DNA from 3 places in the Allobosea sp. TBD101 genome. Region 3 is predicted to be linked to each of the others. Evidence: predicted binding sites of a transcription regulator. Region 3 holds the regulator's gene; each other region holds the start of a gene.

Region 1 (4,327 bases), 1.1 Mb from region 3:
ATCCTCGGCGGGCTGATCCAGGGCGTCACGGTCGCGAACGGCCAGTTCGCCGGCGGCCCGTTCGACTGGCTGACGCCCTTCACCGTGATGTGCGGCCTCGGCGTTGTGGTGGGCTATGCCCTGCTCGGCGCGACCTGGCTGATCTTCAAGACCGAAGGCCCGGTCGCGGAGCGGGCACGCCGGCAGGCCAGGACGTTGCTGCTGGCGCTGATGGGCTTCGCCGCGCTGGTTTCGCTGTGGACGCCCCTCGCGCATCCGCGCATCGCCGAGCGCTGGTTCACGCCGGGCAATCTCGCCCTGCTATGGCCCTTCCCGGTGCTGACGGCGTTCTGCGGCTACATGGCCTGGAAGCGGCTCCACGGCGCGCATGAATTCACGCCCTTCGCCTTCACCATCGCGATCTTCCTGCTCTGCTTCCTCGGGCTGTCGATCTCGAACTTCCCCTATCTCGTACCGCCCTCGGTGACGATCTGGGATGCGGCGGCCGCGCCGTCCTCCCATATCTTCGTGCTGATCGGCGTCGCCTTCCTGCTGCCGATGATCCTGTTCTATACCGCCTTCGTGTACTGGACCTTCCGCGGCAAGGTCAGGATCGACAGCGGCTACCACTGAGCGGAACCTCCGCAGTCACCGGGCGTTCAGGAGCAGCCTGCAATGACGACTTGAGTTCCCCGCATCTCCCGGCGAGATTGCGGGGGAGCTTCGCCAGGGATGCCTTCATGCAGTGGGAAGATTACCGCCAGTCCGACAATCTCGAGGACCGGCGCGGCAGCGGTGGTGGCGGCGGCTTCGCCGGCATGCCCGGCGGACGCGGCGGCGTCGGCATCGGCACGATGGTGGTGCTCGGCCTGCTCGGCTGGGCTCTCGGCATCGACCCGCGCCTGCTCATCGGCGGCGCCGAACTGATCGGCGGCATCGGCGGACGCCCGCAGACGCAGGAGACGCGCCGGTCCTCCGGCCCGCCACAGGACGAGATGGGCCGCTTCGTCTCGGCCGTTCTGGCGCAGAACGAGGATGTCTGGTCGAAGATCCTGCCGCAGCAGGCCAATACCCGCTATCAGCCCCCCCGGCTCGTGCTGTTCTCCGGCGTCGATCGCTCGGGCTGCGGCACCGCGCAATCGGCGATGGGGCCGTTCTATTGCCCGGTCGACAAGAAGGTCTATCTCGACACCTCCTTCTTCCAGGAGATGCAGCGCAAGCTCGGCGGCGGCGGCGACTTCGCCTATGCCTATGTCGTCGGCCACGAGGTCGGCCACCACATTCAGAACCTGCTCGGCATCCTGCCCAAGGCCAATCAGCTCCGCGAGCGCTCCTCCGAGCGCGACGCGAACGCGATCTCGGTCCGGATCGAGTTGCAGGCCGACTGCTTCGCCGGTGTCTGGGCCCACAACATCCAGGCCATGGGCCGGCTCGACCAGGGCGATATCGAGGAAGCGCTGCGCTCGGCTGCGGCGATCGGCGACGACAAGCTGCAGCAGGCGTCGCGGGGCGTGGTCGTGCCCGATTCCTTCACGCACGGCTCCTCGGCGCAGCGCACGCGCTGGTTCAATGTCGGCTTCCAGTCGGGCTCGATGCAGCGCTGCGATACGTTCCGGAACCCGGTCTGACGCGACACCCGCTGTCCCGGGCGGCCATTCCGGCAAGACCCGGAAACAGAACGGGCCCGAACCGGGCCCGCGACTTCCAACATTCGGCGCGGAGGGCTGAAATCCAGCCCTCCGCTTCGTTTTCATGGAGCCTTCAGCTCCAGAATCCTTCCTGATGCACGCGAGGCGAGAACGTATCCTCGTCCTCCTGCTGTTCCTCGCGCTTGTCCTCGTCGCGCTCGGCTTCGAACGCAGAACAGGGATCGTGCCGTTCAAGCATGGGTCTCTCCTTTCGAGGGTCTGAGGGAGGTGCTTTGGCAATCGTCTACATACGAACTTATGCTGCATCGCACAAGTTTCCGAGAAAAATGCGCCCAGCCATGCATTCCAGGCATAACGAATCCAGGACATCGCAGCTTGCCGAAACGGCCTAGCCCGCCCGTTCCCGCTGGACCGGCAGTCGCACCGGAGCCCGGTCTAGACGGCCGACCAGCGCCATCGCCTTTGGCATGACCAGCCCTGCCCCGAGCGCGCGCGCGCCCATAGAGAAGGCGACCCGCTCGCGCAGCGATGCGGCAACCCCGCGCGACGGAATCAGGGCCGGCTTCCCCGCTGCGAGCAGCAAATGGCGCTCCACCGCCTGGACCCAATGGGCCTGCGGCACATCGCCGGCCTCGAACAGAACGAGGCGATCGCCGCGGGCCCCGGCGGCGCCATTGCGCCAGGCGCTGTTCTTGTCGGCACGCAGATAGCGGGCACCGGTCGCGTCGGCCGCCCGCTCGGTCTCGGGCGAGCCCGTCGTGTCGACGATGACCGCATGGCCGAGAAAGCCCTCGGCGACCGCCGGAATCAGCACCGCAAGCGTCGCGGCAAGCGCCTGCTGGGAACCATCGCTGCGGATCACGGCTGTGAGCATGAGCAAAACCCTATGCCGCAACGCAGCATGCCACAATCCCGCCGCTTGCCTTTTGTTCTCTATATGTTCACTCTACATGAGACCAAAAGGCACCGATTCCCGGTGCGCGACCCGGTTCGAAAACCATGCCACAGGCCAGACCCACTTCCCGGCCCTTCCCGGCGGCCCAGCCCCTGCGGCGGGCCGACAGGGAGCTGAGCGTCTCGGCGCCCATGGTCGCACCGGCCGACCCGATGGCCTATGCCGGTCACCGCATCGATCCCGACAGGCGGCGCGGCCGCGGCGCCACGATCAATCCGGGCGGCCGCTACGAGGCCGAGCAACGCGTCGCCGACGACGACGGCTGGGGCTCGCTGGAGGAGCTGCCGCCGTTCTCGACCGAGATCGCCTATGAGAAGGCGCGCACCATCATCACGCGCAACGACTCGCCCGATATCTCCTTCGACCGCTCGATCAACCCCTATCGCGGCTGCGAGCATGGCTGCGTCTACTGCTTCGCCCGGCCGACCCATGCCTATCTCGGCCTGTCGCCGGGGCTCGATTTCGAGAGCAAGCTGACGGCCAAGCCCGATGCGGCGGCGCTGCTGGAGAAGGAACTCTCCTCGCCATCCTACCAACCGCGCACGATCGCGATCGGTACCAATACCGACGCCTACCAGCCGATCGAGAAGAAGCTCAGGATCATGCGGCAGATCCTGGAGGTGCTGGCGAAGTTCAACCACCCGGTCGGCATCGTCACGAAATCGGCGCTGGTGCAGCGCGACATCGATATTCTCGCGCCGATGGCGGAGAAGGGTTTGGTCAAGGTCGCGCTTTCCGTAACGACGCTCGATCCCAAGACCGCACGCGGCATGGAGCCGCGCGCCGCCTCGCCCGCCAAGCGGCTGGAGACGATCCGCAAGCTCTCCGAGGCCGGCATTCCGGTCACGGTGCTGGTCGCGCCGATCATCCCGGCGATCAACGAGCATGAGATCGAACGCATCCTCGACGCAGCGAAGGCGGCGGGCGCCGAGGCTGCCGGCTACGTCCTGCTCCGGCTGCCGCTCGAAGTGCGCGACATCGTGCAGGAATGGCTGCTGACGCACCATCCCGACAAGCTCCGGCATGTGATGTCGCTGATCCGCTCGACGCGCGGCGGCAAGGATTACGATTCGCAATGGGGCCAGCGCATGGTCGGCTCCGGCCCCTATGCCTGGATGATCGGGCGGCGCTTCGAGATGGCTGCCGAGCGCATCGGCTTCAACACGACGCGCCGCCGGTTGCGGACGGATCTTTTCGTGAAGCCTGAGAAGGAGAAAGCGCAGCTGAGCCTGTTTTGAGGAACGGTTCATGGCTCTCAGCGGTGGAGCACGCCTCCACCGCTCTGGCCCGGCGACCTGACCTGCTGCATAACCCCGCCATGCCCGCCGATTTCAGCCGCGAGACCTCCGCCATCGCCCAAGGCCTGTGGCCGCTCGCCGGCATCGACGAGGTCGGGCGCGGGCCGCTTGCGGGCCCCGTGGTTGCCGCTGCGGTGATCCTCGACCCGGCTCGAGTGCCAGATGGACTCGACGATTCGAAGAAGCTTCCAGCCGCGATCCGCGAAGAGCTGTTCGGCGAAATCATGGAACGGGCTCTGGCCGTCGCCGTCGCCAGCGTCACGGCGGTCGAGATCGACGCCATCAACATCCGCCAGGCGACGCTGCTCGCGATGCGCCGGGCCGTAGCGGCGCTGCCGCTGACGCCATTGCATATCCTGGTCGACGGTAACGACCCGCCGCAATTCGCCTGCTCCTGCGAGGCGATCATCCAGGGCGACGGGCAGATCGCCTCGATCGCGGCGGCG
Region 2 (4,327 bases), 910 kb from region 3:
CTGCATGGCGGCGTCGAAGCCCTCGATATCGACCGTGATCTCGCGGGCGCGCAGCGCGTCCTGCGTCAGGTCGAGCGGGAAGCCATAGGTGTCGTAGAGCGTGAAGGCGACATCGCCCTTGAGGCTCTGGCCGGCGGTCAGGTCCTTCGAGGCGTCGTCGAGCAGGGTGAGGCCGCGCGCCAGCGTGGTGCGGAAGCGCGTTTCCTCGAGCTTCAGCGTCTCGGTGATCAGAGCCTCGGCGCGCAGCAATTCGGGATAGGCGCGGCCCATCTCGCGGGTGAGGGCAGGTACAAGCTTGTAGAGCAGCGGCTCCTTGGCGCCGAGGAGCTGCGCATGGCGCATGCCGCGGCGCATGATCCGGCGCAGGACATAGCCGCGACCTTCGTTCGAAGGCAGCACGCCATCGGCGATCAGGAAGGACGCGCAGCGCAGATGGTCGGCGATGACGCGATGGCTCGCCTTCATCGGGCCGTCCGGGTCGACCGAGGTCAGGTCGGCGATAGCCGTGATCAGGGCGCGGAACAGGTCGATATTGTAGTTGTCATGCGTGCCCTGGAGGACGGCCGCGATGCGCTCCAGCCCCATGCCGGTATCGATCGAAGGGCGGGGCAGGTTGGTGCGGATGCCGCCGGCCGCTTCCTCGTACTGCATGAACACGAGGTTCCAGATCTCGATGAAGCGATCGCCGTCCTGCTCGGCCGAGCCGGGCGGGCCGCCCCAGATATGGTCGCCGTGATCGTAGAAGATCTCGGAGCAGGGACCGCAGGGGCCGGTATCGCCCATCCGCCAGAAGTTATCCGAGGTGGGGATGCGGATGATCTTGTCGTCGGTCAGGCCTGCGATCTTCTTCCAGAGCGCGTGCGCCTCGTCGTCCTCGGAATAGACGGTGACCGTCAGCTTGTCCTTGGGCAGGCCGAATTCGCGGGTGACCAGCGTCCAGGCGTGGTGGATCGCCTGTTCCTTGAAATAGTCGCCGAAGGAGAAGTTCCCCAGCATCTCGAAGAAAGTGTGGTGACGCGCGGTGTAGCCGACATTGTCGAGGTCGTTGTGCTTGCCGCCGGCGCGCACGCATTTCTGGGCCGTGGTGGCGCGCGAATAGGGGCGCTTCTCCTGGCCGGTGAAGACGTTCTTGAACTGCACCATGCCCGAATTGGCGAACATCAGCGTCGGGTCGTTGCGCGGCACGAGTGGGCTCGACGGCACGATCTCGTGGCCCTGGGACTTGAAGTAGTCGAGGAAGGTCGACCGGATATCGTTGACGCCGCTCATCGCTCTTTTGCGCTCTGATCTTGGGCAGGAGGCCGGGCTCGCGCTCGGCGGGAAGAACCGGTTCTAGTCAGGCGGTTGGCGCCTGTCCAGAAAGCTTGATGCAGCGCACCAGCCGCAAGGCCTTACTCTGAAACGAAAAGGCGGCCCGGAGGGCCGCCTTCGCATTCGTTCCGGATCGGGAAGGCCGTCTCAGGCCTCGCCTTCGTCGAGATCGTCCGCGGTCGGGTCCGCCTGATCGAGGATGCGGTCGGCGACGAGGCCGGAATTCTGGCGGATCGTCGCTTCGATCTTGGCGGCGACGTCCGGGTTGGTCTTGAGGAAGGTCTTGGCGTTCTCGCGGCCCTGGCCAAGGCGCTGGCTGTCGAAGGAGAACCACGCGCCGGCCTTCTCGACCATGCCGGCCTTGACGCCGAGATCGATCAGTTCGCCGACCTTCGAGATGCCCTCGCCGAACATGATGTCGAACTCGACCTGCTTGAAGGGCGGCGCGACCTTGTTCTTGACGACCTTGACGCGAACCTGGTTGCCGGTCGCCTCGTCGCGCTCCTTCAGCGTCGAGACGCGGCGGATGTCGAGGCGCACCGAAGCATAGAACTTGAGCGCGTTGCCGCCGGTCGTGGTCTCCGGCGAACCGTACATCACGCCGATCTTCATGCGAATCTGGTTGATGAAGATGACCATGCAGTTCGAGCGCGAGATCGAGGCGGTGAGCTTGCGCAGGGCCTGGCTCATCAGGCGGGCCTGGAGGCCCGGCTGGACGTCGCCCATCTCGCCCTCGATCTCGGCGCGGGGCGTCAGCGCCGCGACGGAGTCGACCACGAGCACGTCGATCGCGCCGGAGCGGACGAGCGTGTCGGTGATTTCAAGTGCCTGCTCGCCGGTATCGGGCTGCGAGATCAGCAGGTCGTCGAGATTGACGCCGAGCTTGCGGGCATAGACCGGGTCGAGCGCATGTTCGGCATCGACGAAGGCGCAAACGCCGCCCTTCTTCTGGGCCTCGGCGATGGTGTGCAGCGCCAGCGTGGTCTTGCCCGAGGATTCCGGCCCGTAGATCTCGATGACGCGGCCCTTGGGCAGGCCGCCGACGCCGAGCGCGATGTCGAGGCCGAGCGAACCGGTCGAAATCGTCTCGATCTCGATCGCCTGCGGGTTCTTGCCGAGCCGCATGATCGAGCCTTTGCCGAAGGCGCGTTCGATCTGGGAGAGCGCCGCATCCAGCGCCTTGGCCTTGTCCATCGAGGAGCCTTCCACGAGTTTGAGATTCGCCTGATTCACGTTTCGGGCTCCTTATGGCAGGGCGACGGGGACATCTCAATGCGTCTTGACATGAGAATGGTCACGCTTTGTTCCTGTCGGCAAGTTCTTTTTTTGTTCTCGATGTCAGTTCCTGTCAGGAGGCGGTTGCTGGGCGTTATGGAGCGCTTGTCCCAGGGGACTGCGCTGCTCGCGCCAGTGCTGCTGCCGCCCGGCCCGCCGCTTCGATATAGCCGGGGTCGCGATGCACCAGCATAATGGAGAACGCACCGTCCATCAGCAGGACGACCTGGCGGGCCAGCTCGGCTGAGGGCGGGATGCCGCCCGCCGCGCAGGCGCCGGCGAGCCAGGCCTCGAAGCCGGCCTTGTGGCGCGCGCCGATTCTGACGGCGGGGTGGCCGGGCAGCGGGGCGAGTTCGGCGGCGGTACGCAGAAAGCCGCAGCCCTTCCAGCGCGGATGGCGCGCCGAGCGGGCGAGCTGACGGAAGATCGCTTCGATTTTGTCCGGCAGTCCCCCGTCGGCTTCGTCGAACCACCGCGCCATGAGGGCGAGATTGGGCTGGTCGCGCGCGTCGAGATAGGCTGCGACGAGATCGTCCTTGCTCTCGAAATGATAATAGAGCGTACGCTTGGTCACCCCGGCCTTTGCTGCGACCGAGTCGACGCTGACCGCGCGGATTCCCTCATCATAGAAGAGCCGGCTGGCGGCATCGACGATGCGCTTGCGGGTAGGGCTGTCGGGCTTCTTCATGATCGAGGTATACCGTATAGGTAGTATACATGACAGAGCCGAGCAGACAGCCTTCCGCGGTCGATGACCCAGGAGGTTTTCATGCCTGACCATGATCCCGTTCTCTTCGCCAGCACTGGCGGAATCGCCACGCTGACACTTAACCGGCCCGACAAGCTCAATGCGCTGAGCTACGAGTTGATCGACCGACTGCTCGCCCATCTCGACGTCATCGAGGACGACCCGGCCATTCGTGTCGTCATCCTGACGGGCGCCGGGGAACGCGCCTTTTCCGCGGGGGGCGACATTCCCCAGTTCTCAGGCAGCGTCGCCTCGAGCCCGGAGACCGCGGTGCGCGACTTCGTTCGGCGCGGCCAACGGCTGACCGCACGGCTGGAAGCGTTCTGCAAGCCGGTGATCGCCGCAGTGAACGGTCTCGCCTATGGCGGCGGCTGCGAAATTACAGAAGCGGTTTCGCTCGCCATCGCGAGCGAGCGGGCGACCTTCGCCAAGCCGGAGATCAATCTCGGCATGCCGCCGACCTTCGGTGGGACGCAGCGCCTGCCGCGGCTGGCCGGCCGAAAGCGCGCGCTGGAGCTGCTCCTGACCGGGGATCCCTTCCCAGCTGCGCGGGCGCTGGAGCTGGGGTTGGTCAATCACGTCGCGGCGCATCATGACCTGCTGCCGGCAGCGCATGAACTGGCCCAGCGGATCATGCGGCATTCCCCGTTGGCGACGGCCAGTATCCTGGCGGCGGTCACCCGTGGCATCAATGCCAGCATCGGCGAAGGGCTCTTGATCGAGAGCGAGCAGTTCGCACGCATTGCACCGACCGCGGACCTGCGTGAGGGGCTGGACGCGTGGATGGGGCGGCGCGCTCCGCGCTATATCGGCTCCTGGTCGCGGACTGCGGGACGGGGAGAGGCGTGATGACGGACCATACCACCTTTTCACGCGAGAGCTTGGCCGCCTTCCGCGCTGCGGACAGGGCGGGGCCGGTCCAGATGCTCAACCTGATTCGCCTGCATGAGCTGGCGCAGTATCCTGACGGGCGAGGTGGATCTGGGGTCGAGG
Region 3 (4,327 bases):
AGGCCCGCGACAGTGGCGCGCGGCTCGTCATACTGGTCACCGATCTCGCCAATGTGCCGGTGGACCAGCGGCCGAAGCGGGTCCGCGTCAATATCCGGCAGGGCTCCGTCGCACCGGGGGACCACATCGTCGCAACCGCGCGCCTGCTGCCACCTCCGGGACCGGCGCGAGCCGGCGGCTACGATTTCGGCCGCGACGCCTTCTTTCGCGGGATCGGCGCCGTCGGCAGCATCTCCGGCAAGATCGCGCTGGCAGCACCGCCATATCCGATGCCGGCGCGCCTCGCGATCGACGTGACGATCGACCGCGCCCGCAATGCCCTGACCAAACGCATCGCCGAGGTCGGGGGCGGGCAGGGCGGGGCGGTTGCCGCCGCGCTCGTCACCGGCAAGCGCGGCCTGATCACCGAGGCCACCAATAACGACCTGCGTGCCGCCGGTATCTATCACATCGTCTCGATCTCCGGCCTGCACATGGTGCTCGCCGCCGGCACGATCTTCTGGCTGGTGCGCGCGCTGCTGGCCCTGTCGCAGACGGTGGCGTTGCACTGGCCGGTCAAGAAACTCGCCGCTGTGGCGGCCATGCTGGGCGCGACCGCCTATTGCATCTTCTCCGGCAGCGACGTCGCGACCGAGCGCTCGCTGATCATGACGCTGGTCATGCTCGGCGCGATCCTGGTCGATCGCGCGGCGCTCAGCATGCGCAACCTCGCGCTCGCCGCCATGATCGTGCTGCTGCGCGAGCCGGAAGCGCTGCTCGGGCCAAGCTTCCAGATGTCCTTCGGCGCGGTCGCGGCGCTGATCGCCTTCGCCGAGCGCTGGGAGCGGAGAGATCGCAGCGAGCCGCCGTCGGCATTGCCCTGGCCGCTCGGGCCGATCTGGACGGCGGCGCTCGGCATCCTCGTCACCACCATGCTGGCGACCGCGGCGACCGCGCCCTTCGGCGCCTATCACTTCCAGACCTTCAACCCGTTTGGGCTGCTCGGCAACGCCATGGCGCTGCCCTTCGTCTCGCTTTTCGTCATGCCGGCAGCGGTGTTCGGCGTGCTGGCCTATCCGTTCGGGCTGGACTGGCCGGCCTGGGCCTTGATGGGGTTGGCTTCCGACGTCGTGCTCAAGGTCGCGCACTGGGTCGCGACCATCGACCATTCCACCGTGACGGTCGCAGCCTTCGGCCCGGCCGTGCTGGCCTGTTTCGCGATGGCTCTGCTCTGGCTGACGCTCTGGACCACGGCCTGGCGCTGGCTGGCGGCCGTGCCGCTGGTCTTCGGCGTCGTCATAGCCGGCGAGCCGGAGCGGCCGGAGATCCTGGTCGAGCGCGACGGCTCGGGGCTGGCCGTCCGCGGGCTGGACGGACGCCTCGCCATCGCAGGCAAGCCCAGTCGCTTCGTCCTGCAGCAATGGCTTGCTGCCGATGGCGACGGCCGCTCGCCCGATGATCCGACTTTGCGTGCCGGTGTTGCTTGCGACCGGTTGGCCTGCGTCGCGCAGACGACCGACAAGCGCACGATCTCGTACACGCGCGAGCGTCTCGCGATCATCGAGGATTGCCTGCGCGCCGATCTCGTCGTCACCGCCATTCCCTGGAGCGGGGCCTGCAAGGCCAGACTGGTCGAGCGGATGGCGCTATCACGCGACGGCGCGACCTCGCTCTACCGGACGGCGACCGGGTGGAACAGCCGAACCTCGGAGCCGACCGCAGCCGACCGTCCATGGACCCGCCGGCGCGAGCCTCGCCCGGCAGAGGTGGCAACCCGGCCGGTTGGTCAGCCCGCAACGGTGCAGCCTGCATCAGCCTCCGACAGTGAGGTCGACGCCGATGTCGAGCGCCTTCAGTAGCGTCGCATCAGGTTGACGAGGCGGCCCTGGATCTTGACCCGGTCGGGGCCGAGCACGCGGGTCTCATAAGCGGGATTGGCCGCTTCCAGCGCGATCGAGGAGCCACGCTTGCGCAGGCGCTTCAGCGTCGCCTCCTCGTCGTCGATCAGCGCGACGACGATATCGCCGGTATTGGCCGTGTCCTGCTTGCGGATGACGACGGTATCGCCGTCGAGGATGCCGGCCTCCACCATCGAATCGCCACGGACTTCGAGCGCGTAATGCTCGCCGGAGCCGAGCATGTCCGGCGGCAGCGAGACGGTGTGACTGCGGCTCTGGATCGCCGAGATCGGGGTGCCCGCCGCGATCCGGCCCATGACGGGAATGGCGATGGAATGCCGGCTGTCGTCCTCGACCGCTGCTGGCCGGGGCTTGGCGACGCTCGGCTGGGCGCCGAGACCGCCCTGCACGACGGCCGGGCTGAAGCGCGGGCGCGGCTGCGGGGCGCCGAACCCGTCCGGCATCTTGATGACTTCGAGTGCGCGGGCCCGATTTGGCAGGCGGCGGATGAAGCCGCGCTCCTCCAGCGCCATGATGAGACGATGGATGCCGGATTTCGAGCGCAGGTCGAGCGCGTCCTTCATTTCGTCGAAGGAGGGCGGCACGCCACTTTCGCGCAAGCGTTCCTGGATGAAGCGCAGGAGTTCGTGTTGCTTGCGTGTCAGCATGGTCGCCGCCAGCCCCTCAAAGCGCAGATTCGAAACAAAGCACGAACACCATACGCGTTCTGCTTGTGTTCCGCAAGCTGCTATGCCGTGGCGGAAGCGTGAGATAGCCGTATGGAAAACGCGCCGTCATTCTGGACAAGCCGCGTCAGCGGCGCCGATCCGGAATCTATCATGGAGCGCGGCGTTCTACGATGGATTCCGGGTCTGCGCTTCGCTTGCCCGGAATGACGTCGCGGGGGCAATAAAGAGCGCGCGCTCTACCGCAGCGGCAGGATACGGCAGGAATTACCCTTCTTCGCGGGAGCGGCATGGGCAGGCCGAATCGTCAGGGCCTGCGCCCGCGCGAGCGTACCAAGCATCGAGGAATCCTGCCGGTCGAAGGGCGTCGCGACCCAGCCTTCCGGCGTCAGCGTGAGCTCCGAGCGCAGATAGTCCTCGCGCTCGTCATTGCCGGGCATGTTGCGGCCGAGGATGGCGGGAATGCTGCGGTCGCGATCGGCATCGGCAATGCCGAGCAGCGCCTCGATCAAGGGCAGCACGAAGAGATGGCCGCAAACGATCGAGGAGACCGGATTGCCCGGCAGCCCGACCACGACCATCCGGCCGAGCCGCCCGGTCATCATCGGCTTGCCCGGCCGCATCGCGATCTTCCAGAATCCGAGCGTCATGCCGGCCCGCGTCAGCGCTTCCTGCACGAGATCGTGCGCGCCGACCGAGGCGCCGCCGAGCGTGATCAGCACATCGGCATCGGCTGCGCGCGCCCTTGCGATCTTCGCGGCGAGATCGGCATGGTCGTCGCGGGCGATGCCAAGGTCGAGCACGGTGCCGCCGGCCTTCTCGACGAGAGCGGCGAGCGAAAACGAGTTCGAGGCGACTATCTGGTCGCGGCCGACCGGCTCGCCCGGCGCCACCAACTCGTCGCCCGTGGCGAGAATCGCGACGCGCGGCTTCCGCCGGACCGGCAAAGTCGGATGCCCCATCGCTGCGGCGAGGCCGAGTGCCGCACTGTCGAGCACGCGACCGGCCGACAGCAAAACGTCGCCCTCGTGGAAGTCGAGCCCCGCCGCGCGCAGGAATTTGCCCTTGGCAGGCGGCACGCGGACGCGAATGACAGGGCTGTCGACGCCATCGGCATCTTCCTGCATCAGGATCGTGTCGGCGCCGTCAGGCATCGGCGCGCCCGTGAAGATGCGCACGGCTTGTCCCGGGCCGACCGCGCCCTCATAGGCCCGGCCGGCAGCAGATTCGCCGATCACCGAGAGCGAGACGCCTTCCGCCATCTCGTCGCCACGCACGGCATAGCCGTCCATGGCCGAATTGGCGAAGGGCGGCTGGGTCCTGAGCGCCTTGACCTCGCCGGCGAGCACCCGCCAGGCGCATTGCGCCAATGGCAGGGTTTCCGCTCCCGTCGGCTCCGGAATGCTGTCGAGCAGCGCCTTGCGCGCGACGGGGACCGGAGTGAGCGCCATCAGCTAGCTTTCGCCTCGTAATCGCCCGACTGGCCGCCAGACTTGTGCAGCAGCCGGATATTCTCGATCCGCATCGCACGGTCGACGGCCTTGACCATGTCGTAGACGGTAAGACAGGCGACGGAGACGGCGGTGAGCGCCTCCATCTCGACGCCGGTCTGGCCCTTCATCTTGACCTCGGCGCGCACGCGCACGCCCGGCAGGGCCTCGTCGATCGTAAGATCGACGGCGATCTTGCTGAGCAGCAGCGGATGGCAGAGCGGGATCAGTTCATGCGTGCGCTTCGCCGCCATGATGCCGGCGAGGCGTGCGG

What was found. The regulator LexA, encoded in region 3, represses DNA repair genes until DNA is damaged. The targets are predictions, from matches to a motif close to TGTTCNNNNTGTGTTCNG.
Region 1: a site for LexA is predicted at 2,556-2,573, ahead of AC6RIC_RS20550 (PA0069 family radical SAM protein). Genes of this name have one in related genera too.
Region 2: a site for LexA is predicted at 2,628-2,645, ahead of recA (recombinase RecA). Genes of this name have one in related genera too.

Annotation. Positions count from the first base shown of each region.
Region 1 is NZ_CM187543.1:4,204,987-4,209,313, forward strand. It holds gene cydB (cytochrome d ubiquinol oxidase subunit II) at 1-612, shown strand, start outside; gene ypfJ (KPN_02809 family neutral zinc metallopeptidase) at 720-1,607, shown strand; gene AC6RIC_RS20540 (hypothetical protein) at 1,741-1,866, opposite strand; gene AC6RIC_RS20545 (hypothetical protein) at 2,017-2,502, opposite strand; gene AC6RIC_RS20550 (PA0069 family radical SAM protein) at 2,715-3,821, shown strand; gene rnhB (ribonuclease HII) at 3,902-4,327, shown strand, end outside.
Region 2 is NZ_CM187543.1:2,229,162-2,233,488, forward strand. It holds gene alaS (alanine--tRNA ligase) at 1-1,269, opposite strand, end outside; gene recA (recombinase RecA) at 1,459-2,505, opposite strand; gene AC6RIC_RS10710 (TetR/AcrR family transcriptional regulator) at 2,681-3,274, opposite strand; gene AC6RIC_RS10715 (crotonase/enoyl-CoA hydratase family protein) at 3,356-4,183, shown strand; gene AC6RIC_RS10720 (DUF1330 domain-containing protein) at 4,183-4,327, shown strand, end outside.
Region 3 is NZ_CM187543.1:3,143,297-3,147,623, reverse strand. It holds gene AC6RIC_RS15425 (ComEC/Rec2 family competence protein) at 1-1,838, shown strand, start outside; gene lexA (transcriptional repressor LexA) at 1,832-2,545, opposite strand; gene AC6RIC_RS15415 (molybdopterin molybdotransferase MoeA) at 2,803-4,014, opposite strand; gene moaC (cyclic pyranopterin monophosphate synthase MoaC) at 4,014-4,327, opposite strand, start outside.